Neobacillus sp. PS2-9: one gene and its partner. The protein of the gene in region 2 binds, or shares a complex with, the protein of the main gene of each other region. Links are inferred from orthologs where the notes say so. Each region holds a gene or a part of one and is shown on either strand. Other genes may lie near its edges.

Region 1 (4,000 bases), 3.6 Mb from region 2 along the record:
TTAACATAGTCAGCGTGTCCTGGGCAGTCTACGTGTGCGTAGTGACGTGCGTCAGTTTCATATTCAACGTGAGCAGTAGAGATTGTGATACCACGCTCTTTTTCTTCTGGAGCACCGTCGATTTGATCGTATGCACGAGCTTCTGCTTTACCTGATTTTGCAAGTACAGAAGTGATTGCAGCAGTTAAAGTAGTTTTACCATGGTCAACGTGTCCGATTGTACCAATGTTAACGTGTGGCTTTGAACGGTCGAATTTAGCTTTTGCCATTTGGAAAATCCTCCTTTGGATTATAAAAGTTTAAGTATATTAGGTAGAAACTGCGAATATGTTTGTCCATATTTCACAGTTTCTATTCTTACATAAGTAGTTATACTTTAAACAAAGGTGAAAATCAATTATTCACCTTTATTTTTTTTGATAATTTCTTCAGAAACTGATTTTGGAACTTCTTCGTAGTGATCGAAGTGCATAGAGAATACTCCACGTCCTTGAGTACTTGAACGAAGTGCAGTTGCATAACCAAACATTTCTGAAAGTGGAACCATTGCACGAACTACTTGTGCGTTACCACGAGCTTCCATACCTTCAACGCGGCCACGACGTGCAGTGATTTGTCCCATGATATCCCCTAGGTATTCTTCAGGGATTACAACTTCAACCCTCATCATAGGTTCAAGGATAACTGGGCTACACTTAGACGCAGCGTTTTTAAGTGCCATTGAAGCGGCAATCTTAAACGCCATCTCAGATGAGTCAACATCATGGTAAGAACCGTCAAATAGACGAGCTTTAATATCAACTAATGGATATCCAGCAAGAACTCCACGGTCAAGTGAATCTTCAAGACCAGCTTGAACAGCCGGGATGTATTCACGAGGAACAACACCACCAACGATTCCGTTTACGAATTCGAATCCTTTACCTTCATCATTAGGTGAGAATTCAATCCAAACGTGACCATATTGCCCACGACCACCAGATTGACGTGCGAATTTACCTTCAACTTGTGCAGAAGCACGGAAAGTTTCGCGATAGGCAACCTGCGGCGCACCTACATTTGCTTCGACCTTAAACTCACGACGCATACGATCAACGATGATATCTAGGTGAAGTTCACCCATACCAGCGATGATTACTTGTCCAGTTTCCTGGTCAGTGTGCGCACGGAATGTTGGATCTTCTTCTTGAAGTTTTTGTAGAGCAGTAGTCATTTTGTCTTGGTCAGCTTTTGACTTAGGTTCAACTGAAAGTTGAATTACAGGCTCTGGGAATTGCATTGACTCAAGGATAACAGGGTTTTTGTCATCACATAGAGTATCTCCAGTAGTTGTATCTTTCAGACCTACAGCGGCAGCGATGTCACCAGCAAAAACCTTAGAGATTTCTTGACGGCTGTTCGCGTGCATTTGTAGAATACGTCCGATACGCTCACGCTTACCTTTAGTTGAGTTCTGAACATATGATCCAGATTCTAAAGTACCAGAGTAAACGCGGAAGAACGTTAATTTACCAACATATGGGTCAGTCATAACTTTAAACGCAAGAGCAGAGAATGGTTCTTCATCGCTTGAATGACGTTCAATAAATTCTTCTTCATCATCAACAGCGTGTCCTTTGATTGCAGGAACATCTAGTGGAGATGGAAGGTAATCTATAACGGCATCTAGCATTAACTGAACACCTTTGTTTTTGAAAGCTGATCCACAGATTACTGGATAGAATTCAACGTTAACTGTACCTTTACGAATCCCTGCTTTTAGTTCTTCTTTAGTGAGTTCTTCCCCACCTAGGTACTTTTCCATTAACTCTTCATCTAATTCAGCAACTGCTTCAACTAGCTTTTCGCGATATTCTTCAGCTTGCGCCATATATTCTTCTGGGATTTCACGAACTTCAATATCAGTTCCTAAATCGTTACCATAGAATACAGCATTCATTTCCACAAGGTCAATGATAGCTTCGAATTCATCTTCAGCACCGATTGGTAACTGAATTGGATGTGCATTCGCTTGTAAACGGTCATGTATTGTACCTACTGAGTATAAGAAGTCGGCTCCAATTTTGTCCATTTTATTTACGAATACAACACGTGGTACACCGTAAGTTGTTGCTTGACGCCAAACTGTTTCAGTTTGAGGCTCAACACCAGACTGTGCATCTAGTACAGCTACCGCACCATCAAGTACACGTAGGGAACGTTCAACTTCAACCGTGAAGTCTACGTGTCCTGGTGTGTCGATGATGTTTACGCGGTGGCCTTTCCATTGTGCAGTTGTTGCTGCGGAAGTGATTGTGATTCCGCGTTCTTGCTCCTGCTCCATCCAGTCCATCTGAGAAGCGCCTTCATGTGTTTCACCGATTTTATGAATCTTACCAGTGTAATAAAGAACACGCTCAGTGGTAGTCGTTTTACCGGCATCGATGTGAGCCATGATACCGATATTACGTGTGTTTGCTAAGGAGAACTCTCTTGCCATTTGGTCTTTCTCCTTCCTAGTTTGGAATGAAATTTTATATATTGAAGGTTAGATTACCAACGATAGTGAGCAAACGCTTTGTTTGCTTCTGCCATTTTGTGTGTATCTTCACGCTTCTTAACAGATGCACCAGTGTTGTTAGCTGCATCCATGATTTCATTAGCTAAACGCTCTTCCATCGTCTTTTCACCGCGAAGACGAGCGTAGTTTACTAACCAACGAAGACCAAGAGTTGTACGGCGATCAGGACGCACCTCAACTGGTACTTGGTAGTTTGCACCACCTACACGGCGAGCCTTAACTTCTAATACAGGCATGATGTTTTTCATAGCTGCTTCAAAAGTTTCCATTGGCTCTTTGCCAGTACGTTCGCGAATAGTATCAAACGCAGAGTAAAGAATTTCTTGTGACTTACCTCTTTTACCGTCAACCATCATTTTGTTGATTAAACGAGTAACTAATTTTGAATTGTAAAGCGGATCTGGTAACACGTCTCTTTTTGCTACAGGACCTTTACGTGGCATATTTTTTCCTCCTTTCAAAGAAGCTTTTATTAAAGTTATTATTATTTCTTAGCTGCTTTTGGTCTCTTAGTACCATATTTTGAGCGACCTTGCATACGGTTGTTTACACCAGCAGTATCAAGAGCTCCACGTACGATGTGATAACGTACCCCTGGTAAGTCTTTTACACGTCCTCCACGAATAAGAACAACGCTGTGCTCTTGAAGATTGTGTCCGATACCAGGAATGTATGCAGTCACCTCGATACCATTTGTCAAACGTACACGAGCATATTTACGTAACGCTGAGTTTGGTTTCTTTGGAGTCATTGTACCAACACGAGTACATACTCCACGTTTTTGTGGTGAAGATACATTAGTTTGTGATTTCTTGAAGCTGTTATAACCTTTGTTTAGCGCAGGTGATTTTGACTTTTCCTCTTTTGATTGACGAGGCTTGCGCACTAGTTGGTTAATAGTAGGCATGTATTTTTCCTCCCTTCATTAATTGTAAGCCCACACATCCAGGTGGTTCATTTTTTTGCAAAAACAAAGTTTTTGCAGACTACTCTATCTACAAAAACAGTTTTTAACGGATAATTGCGACAGTTGCGGCACCAACTTCAATTCCACATGCTTTTCCGAGTTTTTTCATCGAATCTACATATCGAACCGGAACTTCTATGCCAAGAGCTACTTCTACAGCTTTAGCTGTAACCTTTGGTTCAGCATCGCTTGCAACGACTAACTCTTGTACATTACCTTCCTTAAGTGCTTTAACTGCTTGTTTTGTTCCTATAACAAACTTTTGTGCCTGAAATACTTTTTCATAAGACATAAATCATATCCTCCAAAGTATCAAATGAATAGGAGCACCTTTGATATAGTATCATCTTACCAAATAGATGTCAACAAATGTTTCGATATTTTATTCAAGATAGCATTTGGTAATCTTTTCTTAAAATACGGTACCTGCAATAATGCAGGTACCGTTATCTTACTTAGTCAATCAAAACGGT
Region 2 (8,144 bases):
AGTTGCCACTCCTACTTGATCTTCTGTTTCAGCCATTCCATAGTGGAATCTTGGCTTTCCTAAAAATTCTTCTACATTCTTTTCAGTGATAATCACCCGCTTCTTTTCACCGGAAACGATGATTTTTGCTGTCTTCCTACAAATGGTCGCCATTTGACGCTCTAAACTTCGAACGCCGGCTTCGCGAGTATAATAGCGAACCACTTTCAGTATCGCATCATCACGAACTTGAAGAATCCCTTTCGTTAAACCATTTTCTTTAATTTGTTTTGGTAGCAAATGGTCTCTACAAATGTGTACTTTTTCAAGCTCCGTGTAACCTGCAATCGTAATGATTTCCATTCTGTCTAATAGCGGCCCAGGAATGGTTGATAAATTATTAGCCGTTGCAATAAACATGACCTTTGATAAATCGTAGGTTTCTTCAATATAATGGTCACTAAAATTATGGTTTTGTTCTGGGTCTAATACTTCTAGCATAGCTGAAGATGGATCTCCACGGAAATCATTAGACATTTTATCTATTTCATCAAGTAAAAAGACAGGGTTTATCGTTCCTGCTTTTTTCATTCCTTGAATAATGCGTCCAGGCATGGCTCCCACATACGTTCTTCTATGGCCGCGAATTTCAGATTCATCGCGTACCCCGCCAAGAGACACTCGAACAAAGTTGCGATTCAGTGATGACGCAATAGAGCGGGCAAGGCTTGTTTTCCCCACACCAGGAGGTCCTGCTAAGCAAAGAATAGGGCCTTTTAAGGAATTCGTCAGCTTCTGTACCGCCAAATATTCAAGTACCCGTTCCTTAACTTTTTCCAATCCGTAATGATCTTGATTTAATACCTTTTCAGCACGGAGAATATCAATATCATCCTCTGTCTTTTTCGACCAAGGAATCGTTATCAACCATTCGATATAATTTCGGATGACTGCACTTTCTGCCGAACTAGATGGCACTTTCTCATATCGATCTAATTCCTTAAGGGCCGCCTTTTTCGCATGCTCAGGCATTTCAGCCTGCTCAATTTTTTTCGTCAACTCCGCAATCTCACCCGTTTTGCCTTCTTTATCGCCTAATTCTTTTTGAATGGCCTTCATTTGCTCACGAAGATAATACTCTTTTTGCGTCCGTTCCATCGACCGTTTTACTCGTTGGCCAATTTTCTTTTCCAAATTAAGTACTTCTTTTTCATTATGAATGGTATCAATTACACGATTTACACGGCTCTTTACATCAATTGTCTCAAGGATTTCTTGCTTTTCCTTTAGCTTGAGTGGTAAATGAGATGCGATGATATCCGCCATTCTTCCTGGTTCTTCAATATCAGCGACAGAGGCATATGTTTCTGCCGAGATTTTTTTTGAGAGTTTTATGTATTGCTCAAAATAGTCAAGCATTGTTCTCATCAGGGCTTGGTCTTCCACATCCTTAGTGTCAGGATCATCATACGTGACCACGCTTACCGAATAATACTCTTCTTCCTCATAAAATGAAACAATTTCCGCTCGGTTTAAGCCTTCTACCAATACTCTAATGGTTCCGTTTGGTAGTTTTAGCATTTGCTTCACTTTTGTTAACGTACCAACTTTGTATATTTCCTCTTCTGATGGATCATCGATTGATACATCTTTTTGAGTTGTTAAAAAGATTAAGTGGTCATCTACCATTGCTTTTTCAAGTGCTTGCACAGATCTTTCACGCCCTACATCTAAATGCAGGACCATTGTCGGATAAACAAGCAAACCTCGAAGCGGCAGGAGGGGGACGATCAATTCGTTCTTTTCCGCCATATAATGCACCTCCACATGCAATCCTCGTTTTCCTACTACTACTAGCAGATTAGTCTTTGTACAATTCTAACGTATTTATAATATGGTGTCTATTTTTAGAGATTCGAGATCTCTTTTTCAATATAATTTATATTTTCCCCAAACGTAAGGAAATCTTCCTAAGTTCATTTTGGATTTCTTATAGAAAAATGGCAATAAAAAAACTCCGGTTTGATTTTTACAACAAACCGAAGTTCTATAATCTCTTTTTAGATTAAATCGATTCTTTCTTAGTTAGCTCGATGGAGGCTGGGATGGCTTCGTGTTTTCCGAAGGATTGGACTAGGGCAATCTCGAATACTTCATGTAAATGGGTGACAGGAACGATGTTGATTCCGTCAATCTCATTCAAGATGGTTTGCATATTTTCCTCTGGAATGATGACGGTTTTGGCTCCTGCCTTTCTTGCTGCCTTCACTTTAGGATAAACCCCGCCAATAGGCTTCACATTGCCATGAATACTAATCTCACCAGTCATAGCTACCGTGTTATCAATGGGAATTTTGTAAATGGCGGAATAAATTCCTGTTGCCATGGCGATTCCAGCAGAAGGTCCATCGATTGGGACCCCGCCAGGAAAATTAACGTGAATATCGTAGTCATTAGCGGGTACTCCCATCGAACGGAGAACTGTAATCACATTTTCGATCGAACCACGTGCCATACTCTTCCGGCGAATGGATTTCCCTTGACCGCCAATACTTTCTTCTTCCACAATCCCAGTTATATTGATTGTTCCCTTGTCTTTTGCAGGGATAACCGTTACTTCAATCTCGAGCAAGGCACCAGAGTTTGGCCCATACACAGCTAATCCATTCACCAGACCCACATGTGAAATATCATTAATCTTTCTTTCCATCCTTGGAGTCATTTGACTGGAATGGATGACCCACTCAATATCTTCATCCTTGATATAATTACGGTCTTCTGTAATAGCAAGCCCAGCTGCAATTTGGATCATATTGACCGTTTCACGGCCATTTCTCGCATATGTAGATAAGGTATTCACACCTGTTTCAAAAATTTCTAAGTTTACTTTTTCAGCCGCTTTCTTCGCTACCTCCACAATTTCCTCCTGATTTAGATCACGGAAGAAAACCTCCATACAGCGGGAACGAATCGCCGGAGGAATTTCACTTGGAGTCCTAGTAGTGGCACCAATTAAACGGAAATCGGCAGGTAATCCATTTTTAAAAATATCATGAATATGCGTTGGTATTTGCGTATTTTCTTCATGATAATAGGCACTTTCCAGAAAGACCTTTCGATCCTCTAATACTTTTAGCAGTTTATTCATTTGGATTGGATGTAATTCGCCAATCTCATCAATAAAGAGTACTCCACCATGTGCATTTGTCACAGCACCTTGCTTTGGCTGTGGTATACCTGCCTGTCCCATTGCCCCTGCACCTTGATAAATAGGATCATGAACAGAACCAATTAAAGGGTCTGCAATTCCTCTTTCGTCAAACCGTGCTGTTGTGGCGTCTAATTCAATAAACACAGAGGATGCTTTAAATGGTGACTTTTGATTCTTTTTGGCCTCTTCTAGAACGAGGCGGGCAGCAGCTGTTTTACCAACTCCCGGTGGTCCATAAATAATTACATGCTGCGGATTCGGTCCACAAAGGGCCGCCTTTAATGATTTAATCCCATCTTCTTGGCCTACAATATCCTTAAAGCTTGTAGGGCGAACTTTTTCAGCTAATGGTTCAGTCAATGAAATGGATCTCATTTTGCGAAGCTGCTCCATTTCTTTACGGGATTCCCGGTCAATGGACACTTTTTGCGTACGCTGATTCCTCAACAAATTCCAAAAATACAGCCCAATAATGATTCCGAAAAATAGCTGTATAAATAAGGCAATCCCCGTCCAACTCATACATTTCCCTCCTACTACATACTCACAATATATTAATAAGTATTTCCTGCTGGAAGAAGGAATAAACCACAAAAAAAAAGAAAAGCGGAAGCGACTTGTTCAGCCCCGACAGGCAAATGTTCTTCTGCAAGAAAAGTCGCTCTTTGACTTTTATTGCAGAAGGTTATTTGACCCGAGGGGCTAGGCGCTGGAGCTGGACAATTCTCGAAGTAGAATTTAATATCCCTTGAAATAGAAAAAGACCTGGCAGAGAGCCAGGTCTTTTAAAGTTTATGCGGATTTTTCTTCTGCAACAACCGTTCCATCTTCTAACACTAATTTCGGAACACTGTTTTCTAAGACAGTTTCCTTCGTAATAATACATTTAGTAATGTCTTCGCGTGAAGGAAGATCAAACATGACATCAAGCATGATTCCTTCGATTATTGAACGAAGACCACGGGCACCCGTTTTTCGTTCAATTGCTTTCTTCGCGATTTCCTCTAATGCGCCATCTTCAAATTGCAGCTCTACATCATCGATTTCAAGCATTTTTTGATATTGTTTAACAAGCGCATTTTTTGGTTTTGTTAAAATTTCAATCAATGCTGTTTCATCTAATTGCTCAAGGCTAGCAATCACTGGAAGACGACCGATGAATTCTGGAATTAATCCAAAGCGAAGTAAGTCTTCAGGCAATACTTTTGAAAGAAGCTCTTTTTGAGAAACATCTACCTGCTTCACATCTGATCCAAATCCAATTACCTTTTGGCCTAAACGGCGTTTAATAATTGGCTCGATTCCGTCAAATGCTCCACCGCAGATAAATAAAATATTTGTAGTATCAATTTGGATAAACTCCTGATGTGGATGCTTTCTTCCACCTTGTGGCGGAACACTTGCAACCGTACCTTCAAGAATTTTTAATAATGCTTGTTGCACACCCTCACCAGAAACATCACGTGTAATAGAAGGATTCTCTGATTTACGAGCGATTTTATCAATTTCATCAATATAGATGATTCCTTTTTCTGCTTTTTCCACATCATAATCAGCAGCTTGGATCAATTTTAATAAAATATTTTCTACGTCTTCCCCAACATATCCAGCCTCGGTTAAGGAAGTAGCATCAGCAATTGCAAATGGCACATTCAAGATTCGAGCCAATGTTTGTGCTAATAATGTTTTACCGCTACCAGTTGGTCCAATCATACAAATATTACTCTTTGAAAGCTCTACGTCATCAATTTTGCTGTTCGAATTGATTCGCTTATAGTGATTGTAAACCGCTACTGATAGAGATTTTTTCGCCTGGTCCTGGCCAATGACGTATTCCTTAAGAATTTCACAGATTTCCTTTGGCTTTGGAACGTCTTTAAATTCTACTTCTTCTTCCGTTCCAAGTTCTTCTTCCACGATCTCTGTGCAAAGCTCGATACATTCATCGCATATGTAAACTCCAGGCCCGGCAACTAATTTACGAACTTGATCCTGTGTTTTTCCACAGAAGGAACACTTTAACTGTCCTTTTTCATCATTAAATTTAAACAATCCTTTCACCCCTTAAAACGTTGTTAGTACCCTATTTGAAGCAGTGATTTACACAAACAAAAGTCTATATTTTTCTAACTATTCAGGTGGTATGTATTTTGCATTGTAACACATGAAGCCAATGGACTGGAAATAAAACGCATTATGCCATTATGTTTTTTCTTTACTCTTTTTGTTTGTGTAAGTCGATGGAAAACTTATGTACTCATTAATCTTAACCATATTTTTTAAAATTAAGTCTTAAAACTATTTGGAAATTAATTATTCGCCTTCGTTTACTCTATTTCCTGCCCATAGAAGAATAAAAATTATTCCCTGCTGAGGAACTTAACAGGATAATAAACAGGTTTCCCTGTCCTTATTATAATATGTAATGAGAAAAATGTATAAAACAAGGCACGATAAAAATCGCACCTTGTTTTTTAAATGGTTAAAATTTATTTCTTGTTTTCAACAAGAAAATCAACAGCTTTTTTAAGTTTAAGGTCAGTTTTAATACCTTCAGAACCGCCAAGAGCTTGTTTAATCATATCAACTGTCATGTTGTACATACCAGCCATTTTTTCTAGTTCAGCTTCTACATCTTCGTCAGTTACTTCAAGGTTTTCAGCTTTAGCAATCGCTTCTAAAGTTAAGTTCACTTTTACGCGGGATTGTGCTTCTTCCTTCATTTGCTCACGTAATGCATTTTCGTCTTGACCAGAGAATTGGAAGTAAAGCTCAAGGTTCATACCTTGCATTTGTAAACGTTGTTCAAACTCTTGAAGCATGCGGTTTACTTCATTTGTAACCATAACTTCTGGAATTTCAACTTCAGCATTTTCAGCAGCTTTTTCAACTACAGTATCACGTAGGTGGTGCTCTGCTTCATGCTTTTTGCTATCTACTAAACGAGTGTTGATTTTTTCTTTAAGAGCATCTAATGTTTCAACTTCATCATCTACATCTTTAGCAAACTCGTCATCTAAAGCAGGAAGTTCTTTTCCTTTAATTTCGTGAACAGTCACTTTGAATACAGCAGGTTTACCAGCAAGCTCAGCAGCATGGTATTCTTCAGGGAATGTTACTTCAACATCTTTAGATTCACCAGCTTTTACTCCAACTAATTGCTCTTCAAAACCAGGGATGAAAGATCCAGTACCTAATTCTAATGAGTGGTTTTCAGCTTTTCCACCTTCGAAAGCTTCGCCATCAACGAATCCTTCGAAATCGATAACAACTGTATCACCGTTTTCAGCAGTTCCTTCTTCTTTAACAACTAACTCAGCTTGACGTTCTTGAAGAGTTTTTAATTCGTTTGCAACGTCTTCATCCGTTACGTTAGCATCTAATTCTTCAACTTCAAGGCCTTTGTATTCGCCTAATTTCACTTCTGGCTTTACTGTAACAGTTGCCTTGAAGATAAGCTCTTTGCCTTTTTCCATTTGCTCGATATCGATTTCAGGACGATCAACTGGCTCGATTCCAGTTTCATCGATTGCCTTTCCATATGCTTCTGGAAGAATGAAATCTAATGCATCTTGATAAAGTGCTTCTACGCCAAAGCGCTTTTCAAACATTCCACGAGGCATTTTACCTTTACGGAAGCCTGGAACGCTTACTGTTTTAACAACCTTTTGGAATGCTGCGTCTAGACCTTTTGTTACCTCTTCAGCACTTACTTCAACTGTAAGGACGCCTTGGTTTCCTTCTAATTTTTCCCATTTTACTGTCATACCTTTTTCCCTCCAACAAATCTATTCTCATATCATTCGTAACGAATTGAGTCGGAAATTGTCTTGTCCATCAAGCCAATCTTCCATTTTTAAATGTAAAATATAGTTTTTTACACAATGCAACCCCTACATTATAACACAGGATTGTTTTCTTTCAACAGCGAAGCCTATATATTAGGATAAGAAATTTTCTCAATTTCCTCTATTTGAACCCTCGCCTGCTCAATTTCTTCTATTGGAATTTGATAATCACTTGATAGCCTCTCAACTTTTCCATCCATCCCCAAATAATTTTCAGCTACTAAATGAAAGGCTGCCGCCCAAGCATTTGGTTTCTCCGGTTGGAAATCAAATGGATAAGTGATAAAAAAGGTTCGTTCTACCATCCCGATGGTGTGTTCAAATAGTATAGGATCACTGCTCTCTAACTGTGCTTCTAGTAGTTCCTTTACCCTTTTCATTTTCGGGTGAACCCTTACTTCAGGTAGGTTGACTGGGTGGAAGCTTTGTTCACTCGTAAATTTCTTTATCACAAATTCTCTATCTATTTCTTGCTCTTTTAAAAGAGTTAATAGCATTGTTTTAAGAAACGGATGCCCTGTTTCTACTTTTAAATAATCAGCAATTTCATTTATATAGGGGCGAATGTTTTTTTCCGCTAAGCCTGAAATAAGAAGTAGCTGATCGTTTAAGTTATTGATTTTTAATAGATTAAGCTCTTTTGCATTGGCTTCCTCGGACACGTTTTTTTCTTCTGGTGCCTGACGATTTTCCGCCATCCTTCGGCTGAATTGAAGGATGGTTAAGAAGTGATCATGTTTTTCTGTCGGAATTTCCTTTTCTTCAAAGAGAGCCTCAATAGTAGAGACAATCTCATGGTATTCATGCAACTGAATCAACACAGTCAAATACAAATCAACTAACTGAAAATATTCACCAATTCCCTTAAGCAGCATCTCCTTCGCAAGTACCTTGGCGTTCTTGAAAGAGCCTGCTTCAAAATAAGCGAGCACTAGCCCAATTAATATATTATCGTTATCCGGGTCAAGTTCTTTAGCTTCTTCTAAAAGAGTGATGGCTTCTTTAAATTTTTTCTTTTCAAGGCTTTCCAACCCTTTATCTGTTAACCTTTTTTCTAGTCCGGGAAAGTAAATGATATTATCTTTTCTTTTGGCTTGTTCCCGTTT

What was found.
Region 1: the proteins of tig (region 2) and rpsG are in contact, whole or in part, in a crystal structure (PDB 3GTY), measured with the Thermotoga maritima proteins. The link is inferred for Neobacillus sp. PS2-9 from one-to-one orthologs. Residues at the interface, in WP_004081061.1 of Thermotoga maritima: Glu122, Val124, Val129, Leu130, Tyr133, Glu188, Gly259, Ile262, Tyr263, Glu266, Ser270, Glu273, Gln274, Glu277, Arg308, Gln311, Ile312, Ser315, Tyr316, Glu325, Arg329, Arg336, Leu363, Phe366, Trp367, Arg373, Leu377, Arg381, Leu384, Glu387; in WP_004081843.1 of Thermotoga maritima: Lys34, Lys52, Lys55, Glu59, Arg62, Gln63, Glu66, Asn67, Lys69, Val71, Arg95, Ala109, Lys110, Lys111, Gly112, Arg113, Pro114, Glu117, Glu121, Ile124, Ala125, Tyr127, Asn128, Asn129, Thr130, Gly131, Lys135, Asp139, Arg142, Met143.

The regions. Positions count from the first base shown.
Region 1 is NZ_CP133269.1:5,096,240-5,100,239, forward strand. Bases 1,269-4,000 are described here. They hold rpsG (30S ribosomal protein S7), read right to left. Parts: upstream 3,004-4,000; coding sequence 2,533-3,003; downstream 1,269-2,532. Other genes in these bases: fusA (elongation factor G), read right to left, coding at 1,269-2,479; rpsL (30S ribosomal protein S12), read right to left, coding at 3,045-3,467; RCG25_RS25555 (50S ribosomal protein L7ae-like protein), read right to left, coding at 3,571-3,819; rpoC (DNA-directed RNA polymerase subunit beta'), read right to left, coding at 3,983-4,000. In the rest of the region: tuf (elongation factor Tu), read right to left, coding at 1-269; more of fusA, read right to left, coding at 398-1,268.
Region 2 is NZ_CP133269.1:1,461,617-1,469,760, reverse strand. The notes cover bases 4,819-7,663. They hold tig (trigger factor), read right to left. Parts: upstream 6,958-7,663; coding sequence 5,680-6,957; downstream 4,819-5,679. Other genes in these bases: RCG25_RS07185 (tetratricopeptide repeat protein), read right to left, coding at 7,125-7,663; clpX (ATP-dependent protease ATP-binding subunit ClpX), read right to left, coding at 4,819-5,242. Outside these bases: lon (endopeptidase La), read right to left, coding at 1-1,791; ATP-dependent protease LonB, read right to left, coding at 2,045-3,712; more of clpX, read right to left, coding at 3,983-4,818; more of RCG25_RS07185, read right to left, coding at 7,664-8,144. UniProt on the Bacillus subtilis protein: Involved in protein export. Acts as a chaperone by maintaining the newly synthesized protein in an open conformation. Functions as a peptidyl-prolyl cis-trans isomerase.